Regions from separate parts of the Peribacillus sp. B-H-3 genome, predicted to be linked through region 1. Evidence: riboswitches for the same ligand, from Rfam matches in the RefSeq annotation. Region 1 holds a riboswitch; each other region holds the start of a gene.
The links. Region 1 has a riboswitch for S-adenosylmethionine ahead of metK (methionine adenosyltransferase). Riboswitches for the same ligand answer to the same signal wherever they lie in the genome.
Positions count from the first base shown of each region.

Region 1 (3,280 bases):
ATGGGCAAACAAATTGTGCCAGGCATATTCGTTTATGATTTGAATAGGCAGGCGGGTCTTTTCATCAGCACCTGCAAAGCCTTTGAAAACAAAAACTTCTTCTTTTTCTTTTAAATGGCTGATTACTTTATCATAAAGCTTAAGGAAGACTTCTTTGGCAATCGGCTGATTGACAGTGCCCCAGTCCACTTTATCAGTGACTGAATCTTCCTTTACTATATATTTATCTCTTGGTGAGCGTCCCGTATATTTTCCTGTTTGCGCTTTCACGGCACCGGTTGAAGTAAGGACTCCTTCTTTGCGGTTTAATACTTTTTCCACAAGCTGCGGAACAGAAAGCTGTACATGTACGTTGCTTCCGGATAATAGTTGATGCAGTTCATTTGAAATGTCTACGGAATTCATGTAAGAGGTACCTTCCTTTATCATATTTAATGTTCAATATAAAATAGTATAACACATTAAGACTATTAATCTATACTAATCACTAACTTTTTATGGCCTTTTTTTAATGACTAAATTTGATGGTTTTGGAAAGTTTAAAGACAGGGGATTTTGCCTGTTTGACCCGGGAATTCTGCGTTGTTTGAAGGGTGAATTGAGTAAATTATGACTGTGAAACTTGCCTGATTTTTCCACTGCCGGCGGCGTCTTATACCACCAGACTTTGCTAAAAAAGTGAGGAGAAAATAAACATAGGCCTAAACAAAGATTGAATTATAGAATAAGCGGCCGGGCAGAATGAAACAGGACTTGCTGGAAATAAAAAAAGAGGGGATCGATCACACCGTACGATGATCGAACAATCAGGGCGGAAATGACAAGAAAAAAGAGTTGACATGATTCGACTTCTTACGTTATTATTTTACCTTGTACGGATTCTCTTATCCCGAGTTGGCGGAGGGACAGGCCCGATGAAACCCAGCAACCTGCTATTATTAAACTTGACTCATCTGAATGATTTGGATGATTATAACAAGTGGAATTTTAGCGATGGTGCTAACCTGATGCAAGGCTAAGAAACCCTTGAACGATAAGAGTGAAAGGATAGATGTCAGACAACAAACCTTTCCTCACCAACCTGGAAAGGTTTTTATGCATTTTTCATGCCTTTGTTCTAATGAAAGAGTGCATGTGAGTGTCATATTGTTATTTTTCTGCATTTATTATTGGAACTAATAAGGGAATGAGCTCCGTCAAAACAAGTGATGAAAAGGCAGTGAAATCCTGCCGGCTCAAAACTAAAACATACCATACTCTAAGGAGGAAATAAGATGTCAAAGAAACGTCGTCTATTTACTTCTGAATCTGTTACAGAAGGCCATCCGGATAAGATTTGTGACCAAATTTCAGATTCTATACTAGATGCAATTCTTGAAAAAGATGCAAATGCCCGTGTTGCTTGTGAAACCTCAGTTACAACAGGTTTAGTACTGGTTGCAGGCGAAATTACTACGTCTACATATGTAGACATCCCTAAAATTGTGCGTGACACCATTGCAGGAATTGGCTATACACGCGCCAAATTCGGCTTTGATGCCCAAACTTGTGCAGTTTTAAGTTCAATCGATGAACAGTCTGCAGATATTGCACAAGGTGTTGACCAGGCATTGGAAGCACGTGAAGGACAAATGTCTGATGAAGAAATCGAAGCAATCGGAGCAGGAGACCAAGGCTTAATGTTCGGTTTTGCCTGCAATGAAACCAAAGAGCTTATGCCTCTTCCGATTTCACTGGCACACAAGCTTTCACACAGATTGACTCAAGTCCGAAAAGACGAAGTTCTTGATTACCTTCGCCCGGACGGCAAAACACAGGTAACTGTTGAGTATGATGAGAACAATAAACCAGTCCGCATCGACACAATCGTTATCTCTACCCAGCATGCTCCTGAAGTCAGCTTAGAGCAAATCCAAAGCGACTTAAAAGAACATGTCATTAATCCCGTGGTTCCTAGTGAATTGATTGATGAGGATACAAAATATTTCATTAACCCGACTGGCCGTTTTGTAATTGGCGGGCCTCAAGGGGATGCAGGTCTAACAGGACGCAAAATCATCGTAGATACTTACGGCGGTTATGCACGCCACGGCGGCGGTGCTTTCTCTGGAAAAGACGCTACAAAAGTTGACCGTTCAGCAGCATATGCAGCCCGTTATGTTGCAAAGAACCTGGTTGCTGCAGGTCTTGCAGATAAGGTTGAAGTGCAGCTTGCATACGCTATCGGTGTAGCTCAGCCAGTTTCCATTTCAGTAGATACATTTGGAACAGGAACCATCAGCGAAGATGTTTTGGTTGATCTTGTGCGCAGCAACTTTGATTTGCGCCCAGCAGGAATCATCAAAATGCTGGATCTTCGCCGCCCGATTTACAAGCAGACTGCAGCATACGGACACTTTGGCCGTACTGACGTAGATCTTCCTTGGGAACGTACTGATAAAGCTGATTCTTTAAAAGAACAAGCTTCTCAAGCGTAAAATAGGAAAAAGCTGTCCTTAAAGACCGGAATCTGGCCTTTGAGGGCAGCTTTTTGTTTTGGCTGTTTCCGTAAACTTGGGATTGCCTCACAGAACTCATGGGAGATTAACTTTTAAAAGTCAGATTATTTTATGCCAGTATTAAGAATAATAATAAAATGTTTATTCGATGGCTTCAGCATGCTTATAATACTGTCCTTTTTCTGCATATTCCCGGACAATCCGCTCCATATCTTTTTTATCTTCTTCTGTTAATTCCCGGATCACTTTAGCGGGCCTGCCAAAAGCGAGCATGTTAGGAGGAATGGTTTTTCCTTGAGGCACCAGGCTGCCTGCCCCAATGAATGCACCTTCGCCGACTTCCGCTCCGTCCAGCACGATGGAGCCCATCCCGATGAGCGAGCCTCTGCGGAGTATACAGCTGTGCAAAGTAACCTGATGTCCGACTGTCACTTCATCTTCAATGATAAGTGGATTTCCTGGACTTTGATGCAGAACGCTGTTGTCCTGGATACTGACCTTTTTGCCTATGACTGTCGGAGCCACATCCCCGCGGATGACCGTGTTGAACCAGATGGACGTTTCCTCTCCGATTTTCACATCTCCGGTTATGATTGAGTAATCCGCAAGATAAACGCTTTCATGAATCTCGGGTATCTTTCCTTTGTATGGGTAAATAGTCATGAAGAATCAAATCCTTTCCGAAGCGAGTGTTTTTTATGTATGATTATATAATATCAAATGTTATCATTACATTCTGCAATTGAAGCAATAATACAACTAGAATAGATATTTTAAGGAGG
Region 1 covers NZ_CP183879.1:4,364,421-4,367,700, reverse strand. Annotated here, with positions in the region: gene pckA (phosphoenolpyruvate carboxykinase (ATP)) at 1-405, opposite strand, end outside; SAM riboswitch class I at 882-1,040, shown strand; gene metK (methionine adenosyltransferase) at 1,275-2,477, shown strand; gene ACN6MY_RS21690 (gamma carbonic anhydrase family protein) at 2,640-3,161, opposite strand.

Region 2 (3,280 bases), 1.3 Mb from region 1:
CGTATGAAGATGCGTGCGTTGTCATTCTTGAAGCCCTAAAGGTAATGGGACCCGAGTATAGTGAAATCATGAGAAAAGGGCTGACAGAAAGATGGGTCGACCGTACCGACAATGTCGGCAAAGGAACTGGGGCTTTCTGTTCAAGCCCGTATGGAGTTCATCCATATATTTTAATTACCTGGCAGGATACAATGCGCGGAGCATTTGTATTAGCACATGAATTGGGCCATGCCGGACATTTTTACCTGGCTAACAAAAATCAGCGGCTATTCAATACAAGGCCGTCAACTTATTTTGTTGAAGCCCCGTCTACACTAAATGAGCTTCTTTTGGCGAAGCATCTCCTTGCTAAAACCGAAGATAAACAGATGAGACGCTGGATAATCCTGCAGCTGCTTGGAACCTATTACCACAATTTTGTGACACATTTGCTCGAGGGAGAATATCAGCGAAGAGTATACATGCATGCTGAAAGTGGGCACCCCTTAACTGCAAAAACTTTGTCTGAAATAAAAGGGAGCGTCCTTGCCGGCTTTTGGGGAGATGCTGTAGAAATAGATGAAGATGCAAGCTTAACCTGGATGCGCCAGCCCCATTATTATATGGGTTTATATCCGTATACCTACTCCGCAGGATTGACCGCATCCACAGCAGCTGCCCAAATGATCCAGGAGGAGGGCCAGCCGGCTGTTGACAGGTGGCTGGAAGTCCTGCGTGCGGGCGGAACAAAAAAACCGCTAGAACTTCTGAAGCATGCTGGAGTAGATATGTCGAAGCCGGAATGCATCAAACAGGCAGTTTCCTATGTTGGCTCCCTTGTTGATGAATTAATTGCTTTATATGAATGATGTGCAAAAGCTTGACTTTAGTTTATTGACAATAAAGATTTTTCTAAAAACTATTGCATTAAGAATCGGATGATGGTATATTCACCACAGGAAAAAAATTGAATAATGTTTTGCTTTAAAACTCTTATCCAGAGTAGGCGGAGGGATTTGGCCCGATGATGCCCAGCAACCGACTGTAATTCCGTTGTGAGACGGGGCGCGTGATAAAATGCGCCGGTATTTATACCAGAGGGCACGGTGCTAATTCCAGCAGAAAGATCATTCTTTCTGAGAGATAAGAGGTTAGAAGATCTATTTTTGTATTCTTCAAGCCTCTTTCTTTTACAGAAAGGGGCTTTTATTTTTTGGCTCTGTTTAATCTGGCCTGTCACCGTATTCAGGCGCGCAGCTTCCGGGAGCAGTTTGGATAATCCAGGCTTTCCGCGGGGAGGGCGGTGAGCCACCTCTGCTGCGCCTGCGGGGTCTCACCTTTCCGCAAATCTAAGCAGGAGTCTCGCACCTTACGCTTCAATCAACCTGGTTGAACAATGCGTTCGCCTCACAGAACTCATTAAAAAACAACAATCTTTAAAAAAACAGCCTTTAAAAATGGAAAACAGGAGGGAATACAGCTGAAAGGAAAATTCCAGGAGTCAGAAAATCTCAAATATTATGAGGGAGAGAAATCAATGAAGAAATATATATGGAAATCATCAATGGCTTTAATTTTTATTATTATGCTGCTGGCAGGGTGCCAGCCGCACGTAGGAAAGCAAGCAACCGCTGATTCAAAAGCAAGTGATAAAAATCCGCTTGCAAATAAGAAAGTGGCACTTATTATGCAGCAGAATCTTGGTACTTTTTCTGCACAATATATTGATGGTGTGAAGGAGCAGGCTGCAAAATTTGGAGGGAAGGTTACAGTATTCACTTCTGATGGAGACCTTGCAAAGATGTCCTCTAATGTTGATGCAGCGATTAACCAGGGCTTTGATGCCATTTTGATTGACCACGGCACAAAAGAAGCACTAACAGACGGCGTGAAAAAGGCCATTGCTAAAAAAATTCCCGTTATCGCATTCGATGCTGAAGTCAATGTACCGGGTGTAACAGTTCTTGAGCAAGGGGATCAGCAGATGGCAAAGGCTACGCTTGAAAAATTGGCCAAGGATTCCGGAGGCAAAGCCAATATCGTGAAAATTTGGGTTGCGGGATTTGCGCCGATGGAAAGAAGGCAGATTGCCTATAAAGACTTTTTAGCCAAAAATACAGGAATAAAAGAGGTTTCTGCTTTTGGAGCAGCTACTCAAAATACGGCTCTTGACACCCAATCGCAAATGGAAGCTATTTTAAAACAGTATCCTAAAAAAGGGCAAATCACAGCGGTATGGGCTGCTTGGGATGAATTTGCCAAAGGGGCGGTGCGGGCCATTAAACAGGCGGGCAGAACGGATATCAAGGTTTATGGAATCGATATGAGTGATGAAGATCTTCAAATGATCCAGGATAAAAACAGCCCATGGGTGGCTTCGGCTGCAGTTGATCCAAAGGATATCGGAAGAATCCAGGTTCGTTATGCTTATCAAAAACTCAGCTCCGGATCCGCGCCTGATAAAGTGAAGTTAAATCCGGTGTTCGTCACCAAAGAAGAATTGCCTGCAGAACAAATTACGACAGCAGAGCTCAATAAATATGTAAAAGGCTGGGGACACAGCGAGCAGGGATATACAGAAAAACTCAAAGACCTGGAAAATGGGAAGTAAAGAAATGTAAAGCCCAGTCGCGGACTGATGAAAGGGGGAGAATAAATTGAGTGCTAAATTGCTGGAGATGAAAAGCATTTCGAAATCATTCGGCCAAGTGAAGGCCTTGAAAAAGGCAAAATTCGAGCTGAGAGCAGGTGAAGTACATGCGCTGCTCGGAGCAAATGGTGCCGGCAAAAGCACACTGATTAAAATTCTTTCAGGGGTGTTCACTGAGGACAGCGGTGAGATAGTATTGGACGGAAGAACCGTCAACTTCCGCTCTCCCAAGGAAGCCAAGGAATGTGGGATTCATTGCGTTTACCAGGAGGTGGACACAGCCATTGTTCCGCAATTGTCAGTTGCTGAAAATATTTTGCTGGATTCATTCTCCACGGAAAGAAAATGGTTTGTATCAAGGAAAAAGATGCTCAAGCAGGCACATGACGCGCTGATTCAGCTTCATGCAGGGGGGATTTCACCCGATAAGCCGGCGTCTGCTCTCACCCTCGCAGAAAAACAAATGGTCCTGATAGCACGGGCCCTGGTCAGGGAGGCAAAAATCATTATTTTTGATGAGCCAACAGCCCCTCTTTCGCTTGAAGAAACACGGCATTTATTTGAAATCATCCAGAAGCTGAAGAAGCGGGGGGTAGCAAGTATTTTTATCTCCCACCGGCTCCCGGAGGTTTTTGAAATTTGTGACCGCAT
Region 2 covers NZ_CP183879.1:1,024,675-1,027,954, forward strand. Annotated here, with positions in the region: gene pepF (oligoendopeptidase F) at 1-848, shown strand, start outside; SAM riboswitch class I at 970-1,129, shown strand; gene ACN6MY_RS05025 (sugar ABC transporter substrate-binding protein) at 1,517-2,590, shown strand; gene ACN6MY_RS05030 (sugar ABC transporter ATP-binding protein) at 2,637-3,280, shown strand, end outside.
Region 2: another riboswitch for S-adenosylmethionine. It lies ahead of ACN6MY_RS05025 (sugar ABC transporter substrate-binding protein); the one in region 1 lies ahead of metK (methionine adenosyltransferase).

Region 3 (3,280 bases), 1.7 Mb from region 1:
TGGACCGGATTTCTTGTCTGGAAGCCTACAATTGTATTCCAGCCCTTTTCAGAAAAGATTTTCCTGGTTTCTTCCGGATCTCTGTAAAAATCCCTGAAACCCTTCCTTTCGACTCTTTTAGTCAGCTTTATTTCTCCGCCGATATAAATGTCCCCCCTGCTGTAAAGCTTTTGTACCCCGGGGTGTTCGCTGCTCTCAGTTCCATAGACACTTCTTGCTTCTTTGCTTTTATCAGGTTCATAAATATCAGCGACCATTATGGTGCCGTACGTGATGCCATCATGGACCAGCCTTGCTTCTTCTCCTTTTGACAGGCTTTGTGCTGTTTTCCTAGAAATGGGAAGAGTAATAGGAATGCTCCACACCGCTCCGTTCAAAAGACGCATATTTTCAACCACGGAATCATAATCCTTTTGTGTCAAAAATCCCTCAATCGGGCTGAAGCCCCCTGTTCCAATCAATTCAAGATCACTTAATGAAATAGCATCAAGCTCTATTTCTTTTTTTATATGTGCTGTATCATAATGGGGATTCCACTTATTGATTAGTGTTCCTCCATGCGGTATGCTTAGTGTCACGTTTTTTGGCCTCCCATTTTTTTCATGTATTCTATTTTCCATGTCTTTTATGAAGTATGGAGTCCGCACTCCGTTTTCCCGGTGGCCGACCATCTCCCTGACCTCAAATCATCTTCATTCACAGCAGCGGCCGTACACGTTTCACAGCCAATGCTTGGATAGCCTTTATCATGCAAAATGTTATATTGCAGATCATTTTTATGGGCATACCGCCAAACATCCTTCCATGTCCAATGAATGAGCGGGCATATTTTAACAGATCTGAACTTATTGTCTTTATTAAAGAACTGGGTATTCCTTCTGGATGGGGATTGTTCCCGCCTCAATCCTGAAATCCATGCAAGCGGCATAGAAAGGACTTCATTCAGGGGAATGATTTTTCTGAGTTCGCAGCATTTATCAGGCTCCCTTTTCCATAATTCAGCTCCATATTGTTCTGCCTGTTCTTCAAGCGTCAGTTCAGGCTTCTTCATTTCAATCTGTAGATTCGGGTACCTTTCACTTACCCTTTCAATTAATTGATACGTTTCCTCGAAATGCAGGCCGGTATCTAAGAAAACAATTTTTGCCCTATCCGTTATCTTTGAAATCAAATCGATCATAACAATACCTTCTATTCCGAAACTGCAGGCATATACCAATTCATCAGCATAGGTTTTATAGGCCCAATCTAAAACTTCAAGGGCTCCTTTCGTTTCACTGCCTGCTGGAAAATCAACAGGGGCATGTTCATCAAAATTCTGATACACCAATATGCTATTGCCCATAAACAGCCTCCTTTTATTGTTCATTCCTGATTTTTGAATAAAAAAAGGCAGCATTAACAGAACCCGCTAATACCGCCTCTAGTTGTCTAGTCAGCTGTCTTTTATTCATTTGTGATAACAGAGACTTTTTATAAAAAAAAATCTTTCGCTTTGGAAAGATTTTTACAGGCAATGTCATATAAACATATACCTTATCTCCCAAAATGCATCACATTTTGTTGGAATTGGCACCTTGCATGCTATGCAGGTTGCCGGACATCATCGGGCCAATTCCCTCAGTCTCTCTAGATAAGTTTGATTATTAAAAATAATAACACAACAGGAAGATATGTCAATAAGTTATCTCATTCATTTACTTGGATATTATTAATTATTTTCTTAAAAATATTACTATGCCGAAGGACGCCATTTTGGACCTTTCATTTTGCATTTCACATATATTGCATCATGCGTTAATTTTAAGGGGGAATTTACATTTTTCCGATAAAGACACTTTTGAATTATATCAAGGCTTCAGCCCAGAAAAAAAATGAAGCCTCAAAAAACCTGCTGAACCCCCAGACATTCACTGTGTTAAACACTCTTATAAAAAAAGAATTGGCTTTTCCTGCAGAAATCGATAAAGGCCTCCTGCCTCACGAAACAGCAATTGTAAGCAAGGTACGGGAAGAAACCAAACAAGCGAATCGGAATAACCTGACCCGAACGAACGCTTATCTTGATTGCTATGAAAGAAATCCGGAACTCCATTGGTCCCTGCTTGCCCATTTGGTATCCAGAAACGGCGGATATCATATGACAGATTTAAAAGGGGAGAGCATGAACCATCTTTTCGGCAAGGATGATCAGCAAATATTCTTCCGCTTTTTAGAGCATGCAAATGCAGCCATCTTTTCAGATGCCTATCCGCAGCTCCTGTTATATGAAATCTATAAAGAAAAACCCTTTAAGCTCAGGAAGCTTCTCAACATCTTTCATATTTCCCGATTTATGCATCCAATCTGGGAAATGTTCGCGGCAGAGAAAAATCCTCCCCTGCTCACTGCTGCCATGATAATAAATGAACAAAGGATGCTTGAAGATCGCATATTAAAGCGTACCAGCCATGGAGAAGTTCTTCAGAGAATTGATTTTCAGCTCCAGGAATTTTTAGGTTTCACTACAGTCATTTTTCCATTTTCCTATAAAAAAACGGCACCAAGCTCCCTGACCGGCCTCACAGTAAAACGCTTTGCCGATTTGTCCAATCGAATTATGACAGGCAAGAAGCTGTACGCAATCCTCTTTCAGTATCCTGAAATTCACAAAGGAATTTATCACTTTTCAAAGTCAATCCCTCATACAGGATCAAGAGCGGATTATTGGCCCTATATATTCGGGGAAAATAAGCAGCAAGGCAAAATTCACAGCCCCAGCTTAACGGAAGCATGGCCGGATGAACCGCTCCCGATTATTCCTATGCTTGACTGGTTTAAAAATGAGGACTGCATGGATGACCTTATAGAGCTGCCTGCCATGAAAAAACTGGACATAACAGAAACCGTGATAAATAACCTCCGCCAGCTGCAGCTAATCAATGAAATAAAGGCCATTATATAAAGCCCCGTACTGCACTTTTTAACATTTTTTGCATCAAAAGAAAATCCGTTTCCTTGATCAGGAAACGCAAAGTTTTTCAGGCATGGACTCCGGTTTGTAGTGGAGCATTTTTCTTTATGAACCTTGGCAAGATGATGCTGTAGAATATACCAACTAGGAACAGGCAGGATCCGACAAGCCAGAATAACGATTCAACTGTAATATATTTAGGATAAAAGCCTGCAATTAAAAGCAGGGTAACCGATTGGGCCATCATCATCAGGGGATTGACCCAGCCCTGTACCCTTCCCATCATCTTGGGATCAACAATGCTTGGCATCCATCCACCAATCGCTA
Region 3 covers NZ_CP183879.1:1,399,231-1,402,510, reverse strand. Annotated here, with positions in the region: gene sat (sulfate adenylyltransferase) at 1-578, opposite strand, end outside; gene ACN6MY_RS06905 (phosphoadenylyl-sulfate reductase) at 626-1,345, opposite strand; SAM riboswitch class I at 1,534-1,640, opposite strand; gene ACN6MY_RS06900 (DUF2515 family protein) at 1,841-2,944, shown strand; gene ACN6MY_RS06895 (MFS transporter) at 3,021-3,280, opposite strand, start outside.
Region 3: another riboswitch for S-adenosylmethionine. It lies ahead of ACN6MY_RS06905 (phosphoadenylyl-sulfate reductase); the one in region 1 lies ahead of metK (methionine adenosyltransferase).